DNA from 4 places in the Paraclostridium bifermentans genome. Region 2 is predicted to be linked to each of the others. Evidence: riboswitches for the same ligand, from Rfam matches in the RefSeq annotation. Region 2 holds a riboswitch; each other region holds the start of a gene.

Region 1 (4,442 bases), 1.4 Mb from region 2:
TAATTATCCCTGTGTTGTATCTTGTGATTATGAGTAAAAAAGAGAAATTTAAAAATGTACATATGTATTTAAATATTTTAATTGTAACTACTTGTTTTGATATATTACTGTTAAGCATAGATTCTAGCTTTGGTGTTCTTTACTTAATTAAATCGATAGGAATATCAATATGTGTATTTACGCCTATAAGGTTATTTATATCTATAGTTATTGCTTTTACTATGAATATAATACATCAGTTTAAATTTAAAGGTGTTTCCAACTAAAAAAAGGCAGATTAAAAGTTACTTTTAATCTGCCTTTTTTATATGAATTTTATTTATCTAATATATCTATTTTAGGAGATCTATTTTTTGATCTTTCGAATAAATTCAATATATTATCAAGTTCTAATTTTAATTTATCTAAATCCATTTTATCTATATTGTAATTTAAAAAAAGTTCTTCTATGTCAAAACTTATTGTATTTAGCTCATCTGTAATCTTTAAAAATAGATCAAAATTATTACTTTTTTTAGCATTCATGAATTTTTTTATATCTTTTTCTATAAAAGAAACTATTTCATACTCTTTATCAAAGACACCTTCTGGAATAGGGTAAGGTTTTATTCTTTGAAGATAGTATTTATTTTTAGAATTTATATTGTATGTGTATGAAACTTTTAAATTATTATCAATTTCAAATTCTATAAAATATAATATACCATGAATTTTTTTTATATCTGTTGCACCTATATATCTAAGTCGAGCTTCTATAGTGTCTCCATAAGCATTATCCAAAATATTCATTAGTGTTCCTCCTAAAATTTATTTAAAATCGGATTAGTAAATAAATAGTTGAGATTAGTATTGAAAAAATCATAAGTGGAAATCCTATTTTAAAATAGTGTTTAAAACTTATAGGGTATCCATTTTTCTGACCTACATTTGCAAGAACTATATTAGCAGAAGCTCCTATTAATGTACCATTACCACCTAGGCAAGCTCCTAGAGAAGTTGCCCACCATATTGGCATTACATCTATACCTTGGCCTTGCATAGTTAGTATAAGTGGAATCAAAGTAGCTACAAAAGGTATATTATCTAAGAATGATGAAATTATAGCTGATAGCCAAAGTATAACTAGCATTGTAAGAACTAAGTGCCCACTTGTTGCACTTATTAAATATTCAGCAATGCTATTTATTATTCCAACTTCAACAAGACCCCCAACTATTACAAATAATCCTCCAAAAAATGCGATAGTTGACCACTCAACACTGGAAAGTATTTCATCAACATCTTGTTTGCCTATAAACATCATTATAGTAGCTCCTGTCAAGGCGACTATACTAGATTCAAGATTTAAAACATTGTGCAAAATAAATCCAAGCAAAATAAATATAATCATAATAATACTCTTTATAAGCAGTGGCTTATCTTTAATTGCTTTTTTTTCATCTAAATTTAAAATTTTTTCTTTTGCTTTATCATCTACAAAAAGCTGTTTTTTGAACATAAATTTAAAACACAAGATAGTTAAAAATAAAATGATTAGAACTATAGGACCTAAGTTTATTATAAAGTCTGCAAAACTTAGATTTGCTGCACTACCTATCATTATATTAGGTGGATCTCCTATTAGGGTTGCAGTCCCTCCTATATTAGATGCTAGAATTTGGGTTATTAAAAATGGAGTTGGATTTATATTTAGAATTTGAGTTATAACTATGGTCATTGGACCTATTAACAATACGGTGGTAACATTATCTAAAACAGCTGATAAAACAGCAGTTAATATTATAAAACATAGCATGATTTTCCAAGGATCTCCCTTTGATTTTTTAGCTGAAAATATAGCTATGTATTCAAATACACCTGAATTTTTGACAACAGAAACAAATAGCATCATGCCTATTAAAACCCCAATTGTATTAAAATCGATATGATGCAGGCCTTGCTCAACTGACAATATGTTAAATATAATCATAAGTAAAGCTCCGGCCATAGCTGCAATAGCTCTATTTACTTTTTCTGAAATAATAGCTAGCATAACCACTAAAAATATGATGATAGCTATTACTTGTTTAATAAGCACTAATATCGCCCCCTTATAATAATAAATATATTAAAACCTATAAGTAGAGTATAGTTGAAAAAACTTAAATGTGTTAAAAAAAAGGAAAGTTCTTTTAAAACAAAGAAAATAGTAAGTTTTCTAAATATTATTAAGTGCTTTTAATTTAAAATTAAAAGTTTAATTAATAAAATTAAGTAATGTTTTGAATTTAACATAAGAATATTAAAAATTAGTATATATGTTAATTTAAAGCTGATTTTGAAATAATATTACATAAAATTAAAGTTTAAATAAAATAAAATTGTTGACAATTATAAATTAGGTATGTAAAATTACATATAAATAAATTGAATACGAATTGTAGAGGTCGCAATAATAATCAGTACCAATAATGAGTTAAGCAACGAAGACTTATTGGAAAAGGGATTATTGCCGAAGGATGTAGCTGATGCTTTAAGGCTATGTACCTGGGGATGTATATAATATATGCATAACTGTCACAATATTAAATTGTGTTGAGCTACATTTAAGGAATAGATGCTATATATTTTTAGCTAAATTTAATCCCCCTTAAGTGAAACTTAAGGGGGATTTTTGTTTATAAAAAATGATTAATACAAAAACAGGAGGGCTTAAGATATGAGATTACAAGGTACTATGTCGGTAAAAGGAAATGAATTATATATAGGTGGAGTTGGATGTAAAGAACTTAGAGAAAAATACAAAACACCACTTTATGTACTTGATGAGGAATTAGTCAGAAGCAATTGTAAAGAATATATAAAACATTTCAAGGTTCATGAAAATAAAAACAGAGTTGCATATGCAGGTAAAGCATTTTTACCAATTTATATGTGCAAATTAATAGATGAAGAAGGTCTATATCTTGACGTAGTATCAGGTGGTGAACTTTTCACAGCATACAAATCAGGCTTTCCTATGGAAAAAGTATTATTTCATGGAAATAACAAAACAATAGATGAAATTGAAATGGGAGTAAATCTTGGAGTTGGAAGATTTGTTGTAGATAATTACTATGAACTAGAATTATTACAAAAAATATGCAATGAAAAAAGTAAAATTCAATCTATATATTTTAGAATAACACCAGGAATAGAAGCACATACTCACGATTATATAAAAACAGGACAAATTGATTCAAAATTTGGATTTGCATTATCAAATGGAGATTTACAAGATGCATTAGAAAATATTAAAAAATATGAAAATATAAGCCTAGTAGGATTACATGCTCACATAGGATCTCAAATTTTTGACGTAGAACCATATTTAGATGAAGTTGAAATAATGATGAATCTAGTAAAAGAAATAAAACAACAACATAACATAAACATAGAGGAAGTTGATTTAGGAGGAGGGGTAGGTGTTTATTATACAGAGAGTGATGAACCTAAAACAATAAAAGAGTTTTGCAGCTCAATAATACAAAAAGTTGAGGATGTATGTAAAGATATAAATATAAGTACTCCAATATTAATAATAGAGCCAGGAAGATCCATAGTTGCAAATGCAGGAAGCACAATATACACAGTGGGATCTATAAAGGATATAAAAGATGTAAGAACATATGTAAGTGTTGACGGTGGAATGACAGATAATATAAGACCCTCATTATATCAGGCAGGGTACGAATGTTCAATTGCCAACAAAATGGGTATAGATAAAAATAATAAAGTTACAATAGCTGGTAAATGTTGCGAAAGTGGTGATATACTAATAACAGATGTTGATGTTATGGATATAGAAAGTGGAGATATATTAATAATGTCATCAACTGGAGCGTATGGATATTCAATGTCATCAAACTACAATAAAATAATAAAGCCTGCAGTAGTATCTGTTAAAGATGGCAAAAGTAAATTAATATGCAAAAGAGAAAGCTTTGAAGATCTTTTAAGATTAGAAATCGCTGACTAAAGGTAAAAAATTAAATAAGACACAAAGGAGAAAATAATGAAGTCATTTTGGAAGAATTACAAATCATCAATAATTTTAATTTTAGCAATTATATTAGGGGGAATCGTCGGAGCTATAATGGGCGCTAAGGCAGCCATATTTAAGCCAGTAGGAGACTTATTTTTAAATTTATTATTCATGACATTAGTACCATTAGTATTTTTTAGTGTAACTTCAGCAATTTCTAATATGGGAGAAATGAAAAGATTAGGAAAAATATTAAAAAATATAGTTTTAGTATTCGCAATGACTGCTATAATATCATCTATTATAGGGATAATTGGAGTTATAATTATCAACCCAACAAAAGGATTAAATCCAGATATGTTTGCAAATTTAATGCAAAGTTCGGTAGAAAAAGTAGATACAGAAAAAGTTGGATTATTACAGCAACTTGTAAACACAG
Region 2 (4,442 bases):
CTCACTTGTCCTGCCATTATTGCACCTATATATTTTTCATCTAATATAATAGGTATAGCAACATCAACTATATTGTAGTGACATAAATATATATATGGTTTATTCATTCGTACAGCTTCTAACCCACCTCTTGAATCACATTTTTCACAGTACTTTGATAATTTAGAATTACCTCTTACTAACTCACAAAATTTGTGGCATCTACTGTGTTTAGTTATCGGATTTCCTTTATAGTCCACTATAACTATTGCCATTTTCGTAACTAGCGAAAGATAATCTTGTAAATTATCCCATTTTTTGAAATCTATTATCTTATTTAGACTTAAATTTTCATTTCTCACTTTTCATACTCCTTTAAAGGCAATTTTATATCATGTACTAATTTTATCATATATGAATAATATATTGTTTATTATGCAGACTATTTAGTGGAGGTGGATTTTATGTTAAATTTAACTGCTAAAGAAAAAATGTTATTAGAAGACGAAAAAAGCCATGAGCAATTATGTGTTCAAAAATATCAAGAATATGCTCAAAAAGCTTCAGACCCACAACTAAAAAGCTTATTTAATGAACTTTCTCAACATGAACAACAACACTTAACTTCAATAAATCAAATTTTAAGTGGTACTGTTCCTAATATTAATCAAGGTCAAGGTCAAAGCCAAGGGAACCAAAACTCAAATATGCAAAGTTCAAATACTATGCCTAACATGAATTTACAATCATCACAAATGAATGCTTATAATGAACAAGATAAAATGTTATGCCAAGACTCACTTAGTACTGAAAAATATGTATCATCTACATATAATACAGCTATTTTTGAGTTTGCAGATAAAAACATACGCCAAGTTTTAAATCATATTCAAAAAGAAGAACAAGAACACGGAGAAAAAATTTACAATTACATGAGTCAACATAATATGTATAACTAGAAAAATAGGATGTGATATCAATTAATGGATCACATCCTTAACTATTTTTATAGTGTTAAATATTTATATATTATCGGTATATCAATGATTTTCTTTACCAATTTAACTTAATTTTTCTCATTTTTATAAATCATCTGAAAATAGTTAACTTTACCAATATAATTTTTTTTATTGACTTATTTCAAATTTGTTTTATAATTGTATACAACAAGTAGATAACTGAGATAGAGGCGCGAAACTTATTAGTAGTATTATGGAGATAAGCTCGATGAAGTAATATGAAAGGAAATTTCGCCGAAGTGAATAGTTAATAGCTTTAATACTATTTACTGGGCTTATATAAAATATATATAAGACTGTCACATTTTGTGGAGTGCTATTTTCAATGAAAGCGTACGGTATCATCATACTTAGTTAGTATGAATTTTTTCGTATAAAGTCATGAGCATAGTCTCATGGCTTTTTTTACGCTTAAGGAATTATAATTATTTAAAATTCGTAGATAACCTATGAAACTTAGTTATATCCATATAATATGTTTTGAGCGTAAAAAAGCTTTTTGAGCAACGGACGAAGTCGTTGGCGACATGAGCGAAGTGAATTTTTTATTTTCATAAAGATTTATTATCTTAGTTACTTACTTATGGATAACTAACTACCATAAGGAGGATAAGTAAAATGAGTAATGAAAATCAAGATTTAAAAAGAGGGTTAAAAGCTAGACATCTTAACATGATTGCTCTAGGAGGATCGATCGGTACAGGTATATTCCTTGCGATGGGTGATACTCTTCACCAAGCAGGTCCTGGTGGTGCATTACTTGCATATGGGTTAATAGGAATAATGGTTTATTTCTTAATAACTAGTTTAGGTGAGATGGCAACATATATGCCTATATCTGGATCTTTTAGCTCTTATGCTACAAAGTTTATTGATCCAGCACTTGGTTTTGCTCTTGGATGGAACTATTGGTATAACTGGGCAATAACTATAGCAGCTGAAATGGTTGCAGGATCATTAATTATGAAATATTGGTTCCCTGATGTACCTGGATTTTATTGGAGTATATTTTTCTTAGCTATAATTGTAGGTTTAAACTTTTTATCAGCAAAAGCATATGGCGAATCTGAGTATTGGTTTGCAGGAATTAAAGTTGTAACTGTAATAATATTTTTAATAATAGGTGTTTTAATGATACTTGGTGTAATGGGTTCTGATGAGATAGGATTTCATAATTACTTTATAGCAGATGGACCATTTCATGGTGGTATAAAATCTGTATTTGCTATATTTTTAGTTGCAGGTTTCTCATTCCAAGGTACAGAACTTATAGGAGTTGCAGCCGGAGAAAGTGAGCAACCTGAAAAAACTATACCAAAAGCTATAAAATCAATTTTTTGGAGAATATTAATATTTTATCTAGGAACTATAATTGTTTTAGGTGCTATTATACCTTTTACTCAGGCTGGTGTTTCTGAAAGTCCATTTACTATGGTTTTTGAAAAAGCAGGAATAGCTGGTGCTGCTTCACTTATGAATGCAGTAATACTTACATCTGTTTTATCTGCAGGTAATTCAGGTATGTATGCATCAACTAGAATGCTTCATTCAATGGCTAAAGAAGGACTTGCACCTAAAGTTTTTGCAAAAACTAATAAAAGAGGTGTTCCTGTAAATGCATTAATATTAACTACATTAGTAGCTTCTGCATGTTTCTTAACTGGTATATTTGCAGAAAGTACAGTTTATGTTTGGTTAGTTGCTGCATCTGGACTTGCTGGATTTATAGCATGGGTTGGTATAGCAGTTTGTCACTATAGATTTAGAAAAGCATATATCCATCAAGGTCATAGTTTAAAAGAATTAAAGTTTAAAGCTAAATGGTATCCATTCGGACCTATATTAGCACTTATAATGTGTTTGATAATAATATTAGGCCAAGGATACTCTTGTATAACTCCAAATGGAGTTGACTGGCATAGTTTAATAGCTTCTTATATAGGTATACCTTTATTCATAGCTTTATATGTTGGATATAAAATTAAACATAAAACTAAAGTTGTATCTTTGGATGAAGTTGATTTAACTTTTGATGAAAATATAAGCAGTAGTTCAATAGATAGTCAAATAAGTGAATTAAATTAAATTAAAAAGGCTGATTTTAAAAATCAGCCTTTTTCTTATATTCTTTCTAATTTATATATAACAGGGTGTAACCCATCATTACAAGAATGTATTGCAACGCCCTCTTGTTTTACATAAGGGCTATTATTCCCTGATGCTAAAAATTCAACTTTACTTTTTAATCCTGTCCATGCCCCTTTGCAAAATCGCTCTGGCATTTCGCAATTTTTTGATATAAATTCATCTCCAACTTCACCCTTAGCGCAAACTAATGGCATATTTTCTTTTGCATATTCTACAAAAATATCATTCACCTTTAATTTTTTTAATATAGTTATTTTAATATCTGAATACTTTTTTGATTCCATTTTATCCCCTCCATAAAGAATTTATGTAATAACTATATTCTAAACTAAAACTTATTTCATATAAACACAAATAAAAAGAAAATCTCGAAGTTATTAATAACTTCGAGATTAAAATAATCTATATTAGCATAAATCTATGACTTGAACTTGATATACAACAGTTATAATTTGACCAGGAACCATAGTGTTTAAATTAAATCCTGCTGATGGGTTGTAATCTGGATGAGGAACACCATTTACAGTTACAGTTCCTAATACAAATATAGAATTATGAGGAGTATAGTCTACAAATACTACATCAGTAGCATTTATATTTCCTACATTTTCAATTGTGATTGTATAAGTTAATTTTTCGCCTATAGTAGCATATTTTTTATTTACAGACTTAGTTACATTTAAATTACCATAAGCGATATTAGTAGTTACTGTATTTGAGTAAGCTGTATCACTATATGGAGGCTGTTTTGGATCTACTAAATATTTAAATGGTATAACAGCCTGGTTAGTTACCTTATTAGAAGGTGGAACTGAAGTCACAGTTGCACTAAATTGAACTATTACAACATTTCCTATTCCTATATCACCTATACTGAATCCAACTGTAGGATCATAACTTGGTTTACTTTCTCCATTTACAATTACAGAACCTGTTTTAAATTGAGCCCCCGTAGATGGAGTATCTTGGAATAATACCTCATTATCTATAACATTTCCTACATTTGTAAGAGTTATAGTGTAGTTTAATATATCTCCTATTGTAGCTATTGCTTTATCTACAGTTTTAACTACATTAAGTTTTCCTAAAACTACATTAGTTGTTACTAAGTTACTTAATTGAGTTTTTGTTGATAAAGTTCCGCTAGGATCTATTTTATAACTAAATTGAATTTGAGAAGTATTTGTTATATAAGCCGGCACTGGTAAAGAGTTTATCTTCGCATCAAATGTTACTGTTACTGTTTGATTAGGTGCTAAATCTGATAAATCAAAACCTATAGTCGGGTCTAATGCT
Region 3 (4,442 bases), 1.1 Mb from region 2:
GAAATGAACAGTTTTCTGCTCCTGCGAACGCTAAAAGATTAGATACTAAAACACCTTGCAAAGCTTCTGGTTATTGCATGGACTGTAAAAGTAGCGATAGAATATGCTGTGAATATACTTTGATAAAAAGACAAAGATCTCAAGGAAGAATACATGTTATTTTTATAGATGAGAATTTTGGATATTAATCATTAAATAAAACTAAATATTTAAACAAGAAGCCATATTAAAGCCTTTGAATCAGGATTGATATGGCTTTTTTGTGTTTAATTTTAACTGTAGGAATATTATGTAATCAAATAAGAGACAATAAGTAAATAATAGTCTTCTATGGAGGTATTTATATGATAATAAAAAACTTTTTATATGCTTATCAAATAAAAAATATTCAGGGTATACAACCTAATAAAGAATAAGGGCAAAATCATATTCTAATGGGATATATAAATTTTAAAGAAGAAGTTTATGTAACTAAAAATCAGTTACATAAAAGGAAGATAAACAATAAAAACTTATTTGATAGCATATTAAGGCATAAAATTTTACCTGAAACATATAATCCTTGCAAACAGTACAGTTTTAAAGTTTTTAATGAAGAAATGTTTGGCAAACAAGGAATTTTAGATGAAGATAAATTTTCTACAATAGAAAATAAAGATATTATATGTACAAAGTTTATTGGATGTACATTCAGAAACTTAAATTTTAAAGAATGTAGATTTGTGGGCTGTATATTTGAAAATTGCAAATTTGAAGATGGAGGAGTGAGTTTTGAAAATTGTAGTTTTTTTAAAGAAGAAAGCCAAAGTAAGCCATCTTTAAATAAGTATGACAATTTATCATGTCATTTTATAAACTGTGATATTTATTCGAAATTTTTAAATTGTATACTATCTTTTGCTATTTTTGAAAAATGTAAATTGAATACAAGTAATTTTGAACAAAGTGCAATGGACAATATTATAATTATAGATAGTTATTTGGATATGATAATTTTTGCTGATTGTGACTTATGTGGTGCCAAAACTATTTCAACATATATTAAAGATTTAGAGTTCAGAGATAAATTTCAAACTAAACTAGATGAAAAAAGCTTCTTTGATAAATTACCTGTTAAGTTTAAAACTAGGGACGAATATGAAGGTCTTTATATGACATATGAAACCTTAGCTGATAAATTTAAAGAGAACTCTTTAAATAATAACTTTGGAGAATATTATTATTTGTGTAAAAATACTCAAAGAAAAACTTTAAAAATAATACCTAAGATAGAATCATATTTATACTGGCTTACTTGTGGGTACGGTGAGAGACCTGAATTTGCAGTATATTCATCACTAGTTATTATGTTTATATTTGCAATTTTATATTTATTTTTAGGCGTAGAGATAGACGATAAAACTATTATATATAATATGAGCACTATAAAAAATTTATCTATATCTAAATTTTTAAAAGACCTAAATGAAACACTAAGTTTAAGTATAGGATCATTTGGAGGAGTAGGGACTATAAATTGCAAACCGACAGAAATTAGTTATATATTAACAAATCTAGAAGTACTAATCGGGGTTATAATGATGGGATTAGGAATAGGAACTTTAACTAGAAAAGTTGTTAGATAAGTTTTAAAAATAATGAAAATTTAGAAAATATTGAAAAAACAGTTGATTATTTACAATAATATATATATAATTTACTTAATATAAAAAGTGAATAAAAAAGGTAGAGGCGCGGTACTTATAAGTACTAGTAATGAGTTAAGCACATAGATTTACTAGGAAAGGAATTATCGCCGAAGTTTATAACTGATGCTTTAAGGTTATATGCTGGGGGTGTATAGAATATATACATCACTGTCACAAATTATATTTGTGTTGAGCTATCATTTAAGGAAGTTAATATTGTGCAGATTTTGCATAATATAAAAAGCCTTGAGTGTATACTCAAGGCTTTTTCTTATTTAAAGCCCTAAGTATTTATTACCCTTTGCATTCACTAAAGCTAAATTTAGGGAGGATTTTTATGAGAAACAAAAAATATTTTGTAGTTTTATTAACTTTAGTTTTAGTAGTTTTATTAACACCTATTTCATTTGCACAAGAAACGGATATAGCATTTCAAAACGCAAGTAAATTTAAATTTTTAACATTGATTCCACCACTAGTATCTATACTTTTAGCATTTATTACTAAAAATGTTGTAATATCCTTATTTATAGGTATATTATCTGGAAGCTTTTTACTTAGTTTAAATAGTACTAATTTTATTTTAGCTTTACCCCAAAGCTTCATAGATTTTATATATAGAGCGCTTAATTCACTTGCAGACCCATGGAATGCAGGTATAATACTCCAAGTTCTAGCTATTGGAGGGGTTATTCATTTAGTAGCAAAAATGGGAGGAGCTAAAGCAATAGCAATAAGCTTAGCGGACAAAGCTAAAAGTTCAAAAGGAACTCAAATTATAACATGGTTTTTGGGACTTTTAGTATTCTTTGATGATTATGCAAATTCATTGATAGTAGGGCCTATTATGAGACCAGTAAGCGACAAAATGAATATTTCTAGAGAAAGACTTGCTTTTATAATTGATGCAACAGCTGCACCTATTGCAGGACTTGCAATAATATCTACATGGATAGGATTAGAAGTTGGACTTATAAATGATGCTTTTTCAGGTATTGGGCTAAATAATGATGCTTTTGGGATATTCTTACAAACTATTCCCTATAGATTTTATAATATATTAATCTTAGCATTTGTAATTATAACTATTGTTTTAGCTAAGGATTTTGGTCCTATGAGAAAAGCTGAGATTAAAGCGAAACAATCTGATTTTAATAACTTAGATACAAAACATAACGATTCAATTCAATCAGAGTTAGAACCTAAAGTTGGAGTGAAACTGAGTATATGGAATGCAATTATTCCTATTGGAACTCTTATAGTTACATCATTAATATTTTTTTATTATAGTGGATACACATCAATAGTTAATGGGGATAATATTGAACTTCAAAATTTAATGTTTAAATCACCATGGTCATTTTTAGCTATAAAAGAAGCATTTAGCTCAGCAGATGCATCAGTAGTACTATTCCAATCAGCTATTATTTCAAGTATAGTCGCTATTTTAATGGCTGTTTCTAAAAAAATATTTAAAGTGTCTGAAGCTATAGAAATTTGGATAGATGGTATGAAAAGTTTGTTAATGACAGCTGTTATTTTAATTTTGGCATGGTCGTTAAGCTCAGTAATAAAAGATTTGGGGACAGCTAAATTTCTAGTTACATTACTGTCAGGATCTATGCCAGCATTTTTACTACCTAGCGTAATATTTATACTAGGCTCAATAATATCTTTTTCAACAGGGACAGCTTATGGAACTATGGGGATACTAATGCCACTTGCGATTCCTCTTGCACACTCTATAAATCCAGAAATATCATTTATAGTAATATCTACAAGTGCTGTGCTTACGGGTGCTATATTTGGTGATCATTGTTCACCTATATCAGACACAACTATCTTATCATCTATGGGAGCTGGATGTAATCATATAGACCATGTAAAAACGCAAATGCCATATGCTCTATTTGTAGCAAGCATAACTGTATTATTTGGATATATACCTGCAGGTCTAGGAATATCAATATATATAGTTATACCTATTTCGATATTAGCTATTTTTATAGGAGTACAACTATTTGGGAAAAAAGCAGATGAATATGAGGTTTGCGAAATAAAAGAAACTTTAATCTAAAAAATTAATCATATAATAAAAAACTATCTGAAAAGTTAAATTTGATGGATTCTATTTTATCTAATTTAAACTCAAAGGATAGTTTTTTGTTTGTATTGATAGGTATATACATCAATTAATATAATAAACTATACTAAGGGGGGAAGTGTATGAAGTTTACAGATATTTTAAAAGACGTTTTTTCAAGTGTAAGGAAAATGATAGCGATATGTCTAACTATTGTATTTTGCTACTTAAGTATAATAGGAAGTATAAAACCATCTGAATTTATGCCTATCTTTAGTATGGTTGTAGGATATTACTTTGGAAAATCTACAGCTTTAGAAATGCCAAATCAAAAGAAAGATTAGTTTAAATTAGATTTAGTTATCATCTCAAATAGTGTATAATGACTATAAGAAACAGGAGGAGATGATATGAAAAACTACATAAAATTTGAAAATGTAAAAAAGACCTATACTATGGGTGAAGTTGAAATAAATGCATTAGATGGTGTGAATTTTTCAATTGATAAAGGTGAACTCGTAATAATTGTAGGTGCTAGTGGAGCAGGAAAAAGCACCATACTAAACATACTAGGAGGTATGGATTCATCAACAGATGGAACTGTACTTGTTGATTCGAAAAATATAAGTAATTATAGTGAAAAAGAATTAACAAAATATAGAAGACACGAT
Region 4 (4,442 bases), 800 kb from region 2:
TTTTTCGGCTACTTTTCATGTTTATGCCCCCTAATTACAACAAATAATACATAGTTCTAATATAATAAATATAACAAATTTGTATTAAAATAGCAATTCTTATTAGTAACATTAACCAGTTATAATTAATAAATTAAATATTAAGAATAACTTTACAAAGGAGTGATTTATTTGCCATGTCTTCCTAACTTAGGTACTAAAGCACCTAATTTCAGCGCAAATACAACTCAAGGACCTATCAAGCTGTCTGATTATAAAGGTAAATGGGTTGTATTATTTTCTCATCCTGGTGATTTTACACCAGTATGTACAACAGAATTTTTATGTTTTGCAAAATATTATTCTAATTTTAAAAAAAGAAATACTGAACTTATAGGTCTTAGCGTTGATAGCAACAGCTCTCATTTAGCTTGGCTATACAATATATTTTTGCATACAGGTATTGAGATTCCATTTCCTGTAATAGATGATAGGAAAATGGAAATTTCTAGATTATATGGAATGATTTCAGAGCAAATGAGCGATACATCTACTGTAAGATCTGTTTTTATAATTGATCCAAATCAAATTTTAAGAACAATACTTTATTATCCTTTAACTACAGGAAGAAATATTCCTGAAATAGTTAGAATAATAGATGCTCTTCAAACTTCAGATGAACATAATGTTTTAACACCTGCTGACTGGCTTCCTGGAATGCCTGTAATTTTACCTCCTCCTAAAACTTATAAAGAATTAAAAGAAAGAATTAAGAGTTGTGATAAAAATAAAAGTTGCATGGACTGGTATCTATGTTTTATAGATGATAAAACTTCTAATAACAAAAAATTAGATTATAAAGCTAATGTTAAAGGTCGTCCTCAAATAGATTCTCCAGCAAATAATATCCCAATTAATCCTAACTGCCCTGATTTAAATAGATTAGTAGGCACATACGTTTTAGGAGATCCTACAAGTGTTGATGCATTTTTGCTTGATTTTGTAATATATGCATTTGTTGAGATTAAACCAGATGGCACTTTATTTGTTCCAACGCCTCGTTACTTACGTCAATTGCTATCACTTAGAAAAGATAATCCAGACCTTCAAGTGATTGCAGCCATTGGTGGTTGGGGTCAAGAAGGATTTTCTGATGCTGCAGCTACTCCAGCTTCTAGATATAATTTTGCTCGTCAAGCAAATGCTCTTATAAAGCAATATGGTTTAGATGGCATAGATATAGATTGGGAATACCCTGGAACTAGTGGTGCAGGAATTAAATCTAGTCCTTCAGATAGAGAAAATTTCACACTTTTACTTACTGCTATTAGGGATGTAATTGGATCCGATAAATGGTTAAGTGTAGCAGGTACTGGAACAAGAGAATACCTAAATAAAAGTGCAGAAATAAACAAAATAGCTCCTCTAATTAACTATTTCAACTTGATGAGTTACGATTTTACTGCTGGTGAAACTGGCGAGAAAGGCAAAAAACATCAAGCAAATTTATATGAATCAGAACTTGCTTTACCTGGATACAGTGTAGATATTATGGTTAATAATTTAATTGAAGCTGGAATGCCTTCAGAAAAAATATTAATGGGAGTTCCATTTTATGGTCGACTAGGAGCTACTACAACTAAATCTTTTGATCAACTTAGAAAAGATTTTATAAATAAAAACGGATATACATTTAAATTTGATAAAGAAGCTCAAGCTTCATATTTAGTAAAAGATAATGAGTTTGCTATGTCTTATGATGATATGCTATCTATTTATATAAAAACTCAATATGTAATAGACAATTGTCTTGGAGGTATTTTCTCTTGGATGGCACCTTATGATAAAGCAAATATACTCGCTAAAGCAATGAGTGATGGAATTAATAATCCTAGTGAATTAAGACGTGAAATAGAAGAAACGTATGGTTCTAGCTTTTTAGTTTAAAAAACAGTCTATCTTAATAAGATAGACTGTTTTTTATTTTCATAAAATTTAAATTTATATTTACAATTTAATTTAATATGTTATAATTAGATACATAAATTTAAACAGAATATAACTAATGGTAGAGGTTGCATTATTAAATAGTACTATTATTGAGGGAAAGCACCTAAGATTTAATAGGAAAGGTAATGATGCCGAAATATATAAGTTAAGCTTAAAACTTATATATTGGGGTTATGTATAAGATATATAACACTGTCACTTTATGTGGAGGGCTATCTTTAGATTAAAGTTATTATATTTTTCAAATTATAATTTCAGGTCTAGGAATATCTCTTAATATTCTTAGACCTTTTTTATTATCATTCTCCATTCCCGTTATATTCTCAATACACCATTTGGAGGTTACATTATGTTAAAAAGAGAAAAAAGGCAGGCTTCGCTTGGCGATTCACTTCTATGTTTAGGATTTTTAATTTTCACACTATCTATATCTTTAACTAAACTAGGGCTTTCAGCTCATATTCCCTTAGTTTTAGGTGGAGTTTTCTGTGGATTTGTTGCAATATTTAAATTAGGATTTACATGGAAAGAACTTGAAGAAGGTATATTATCAACTATAAATTCTACTATGCAAGCTATTATAATTTTATTAATTGTTGGTATGTTAATTGGTACATGGATAATTTCAGGAGTTGTTCCAAGTATGATATATTGGGGATTGAATATACTTTCTCCTGGAATTTTCTTAGTTGCCACAACTATTATATGTTCTATAGTTTCTATATCTACAGGTTCTTCTTGGACTACAGCTGGTACTATAGGTATAGCCCTTTTAGGTATAGGAAGTGCTTTAGGTATTCCTAAGGAGATAATAGCTGGTGCTATTATCTCAGGTGCATACTTTGGTGATAAAATGTCTCCACTTTCAGATACAACAAACTTAGCTCCTGCTATGGCTGGTACTAATTTATTTACACATATAAAGCATATGCTTTATTCAACTATTCCGGCATATGTTATTGCTCTTATACTATATGCTGTAATTGGACTTAAATACGCAGGACAAGTTATAGATAATAGCCAAATTTTACAAATACAACAAGCTTTAGCTTCAAATTATAATACATTATCTCCGTTATTATTATTAATACCTGTAATGGTTATAGTAATGGTTATATTTAAAGTTCCTGCTATTCCAGGTCTTATTGTAGGTACACTACTTGGAGGTTTTGTAGCTATAGCTTTCCAAGGTGCTTCATTTAAAGATGTTTTAGAAGTTGCTCAAGTTGGATATACATCAAATAGTGGAATGGCCTTTGTGGACGAACTATTAACTCGCGGTGGACTTAATAGTATGTTAGGTACAGTATCTCTTATGTTATGTGCTTTAACTACAGGTGGAATACTTGAAAAAACTGGAATGTTAGAAGCTCTAGCTTCTGCTATATTAAAATTTGCAAAAGGAACTTTTGGTTTAGTGGCTGCAACTATCTTTACATGTATAGGAACTAATTTAGCAGTTGCTGATCAATATCTAGCAATAGTAATGCCTGGAAGTATGTACAGAGAAGCATTTAAAAAACAAGGTCTTTGTCCTGAAAATCTTTCTCGATCTCTAGAAGACAGTGCAACTATAACATCTCCTCTTATTCCTTGGAATACATGTGGAGCATATATGAGTGCTACACTTGGAGTTGGATCATTTGTATTTTTACCATTTGCATTTTTTAACCTTCTATGTCCTTTAATGTCATTGACGTTAGCTGCTACAGGATTTGGAATTACAAAATTATCAGAGGAAAATCAAGATGAACTTGAAGGTTCTATTGCATAATAAAAGGATGGCTAATAGCCATCCTTTTTATTTTTTATATCCAATAATTGCAGCCCCTAATGCACCTATTATTTGAGTATCATTAGCTATAAAAATTTTCTTCCCTAAATTCTCTTCTATCATATTTACTAAGACATTACTTTTAGCAACCCCTCCAGTAAATGCAATCTCATCTAATATATCAATTCTAGATAACATAGACTTTGATCTATTTGCTATAGATTGTAATATTCCTGATGCTATTGATTCTTTAGATATATTTTTTGCTAATAAACTAATAATTTCTGATTCAGCAAAAACAGTACACATACTTGATATATCTTGTGGAATTGCACCTTTAGCTAACTTATCAATGCTTTCTACATCACTTCCTAATAAGTTAGATGTAACTTGTAAAAAGCGACCTGTTCCTGCTGCGCATTTATCATTCATTATAAAATTAGATACATTTCCATCATTATCTAAGTTTATAACTTTACTATCTTGGCCCCCAATATCTAATATCGTTCTTATATTGTTGTTTAAAAAATGTATTCCTTTTGCGTGGCATGTGATCTCTGTAACTTTTTTGTCTACAAAATCCATACTCACTCTTCCGTATCCTGTTCCTACAACTTTTTTTATTTTATCTTTATCTATATCATTAGCAAGTTTTTCATAAACTTCTAATGAAGCGTTC

Evidence for each region. Region 2 has a riboswitch for lysine ahead of KXZ80_RS02420 (amino acid permease). Riboswitches for the same ligand answer to the same signal wherever they lie in the genome.
Region 1: linked by a shared signal. The riboswitch ahead of lysA (diaminopimelate decarboxylase) and the one ahead of KXZ80_RS02420 (amino acid permease) in region 2 are both predicted to bind lysine.
Region 3: linked by a shared signal. The riboswitch ahead of KXZ80_RS07385 (Na+/H+ antiporter NhaC family protein) and the one ahead of KXZ80_RS02420 (amino acid permease) in region 2 are both predicted to bind lysine.
Region 4: linked by a shared signal. The riboswitch ahead of nhaC (Na+/H+ antiporter NhaC) and the one ahead of KXZ80_RS02420 (amino acid permease) in region 2 are both predicted to bind lysine.

What each region holds. Positions count from the first base shown of each region.
Region 1 covers NZ_CP079737.1:1,889,191-1,893,632, reverse strand. Annotated here, with positions in the region: gene KXZ80_RS09195 (hypothetical protein) at 1-266, shown strand, start outside; gene KXZ80_RS09190 (hypothetical protein) at 316-789, opposite strand; gene KXZ80_RS09185 (ArsB/NhaD family transporter) at 812-2,077, opposite strand; lysine riboswitch at 2,413-2,590, shown strand; gene lysA (diaminopimelate decarboxylase) at 2,699-3,997, shown strand; gene KXZ80_RS09175 (dicarboxylate/amino acid:cation symporter) at 4,034-4,442, shown strand, end outside.
Region 2 covers NZ_CP079737.1:475,590-480,031, reverse strand. Annotated here, with positions in the region: gene KXZ80_RS02430 (PocR ligand-binding domain-containing protein) at 1-341, opposite strand, end outside; gene KXZ80_RS02425 (spore coat protein) at 444-938, shown strand; lysine riboswitch at 1,156-1,325, shown strand; gene KXZ80_RS02420 (amino acid permease) at 1,617-3,083, shown strand; gene KXZ80_RS02415 (TIGR04076 family protein) at 3,119-3,430, opposite strand; gene KXZ80_RS02410 (DUF11 domain-containing protein) at 3,554-4,442, opposite strand, start outside.
Region 3 covers NZ_CP079737.1:1,568,751-1,573,192, forward strand. Annotated here, with positions in the region: gene KXZ80_RS07375 (lactate utilization protein) at 1-188, shown strand, start outside; gene KXZ80_RS07380 (pentapeptide repeat-containing protein) at 435-1,625, shown strand; lysine riboswitch at 1,719-1,893, shown strand; gene KXZ80_RS07385 (Na+/H+ antiporter NhaC family protein) at 2,026-3,765, shown strand; gene KXZ80_RS07390 (hypothetical protein) at 3,915-4,115, shown strand; gene KXZ80_RS07395 (ABC transporter ATP-binding protein) at 4,182-4,442, shown strand, end outside.
Region 4 covers NZ_CP079737.1:1,276,220-1,280,661, reverse strand. Annotated here, with positions in the region: gene KXZ80_RS06105 (hypothetical protein) at 1-19, opposite strand, end outside; gene KXZ80_RS06100 (peroxiredoxin) at 163-1,926, shown strand; lysine riboswitch at 2,041-2,212, shown strand; gene nhaC (Na+/H+ antiporter NhaC) at 2,339-3,763, shown strand; gene KXZ80_RS06090 (acyl-CoA dehydratase activase) at 3,791-4,442, opposite strand, start outside.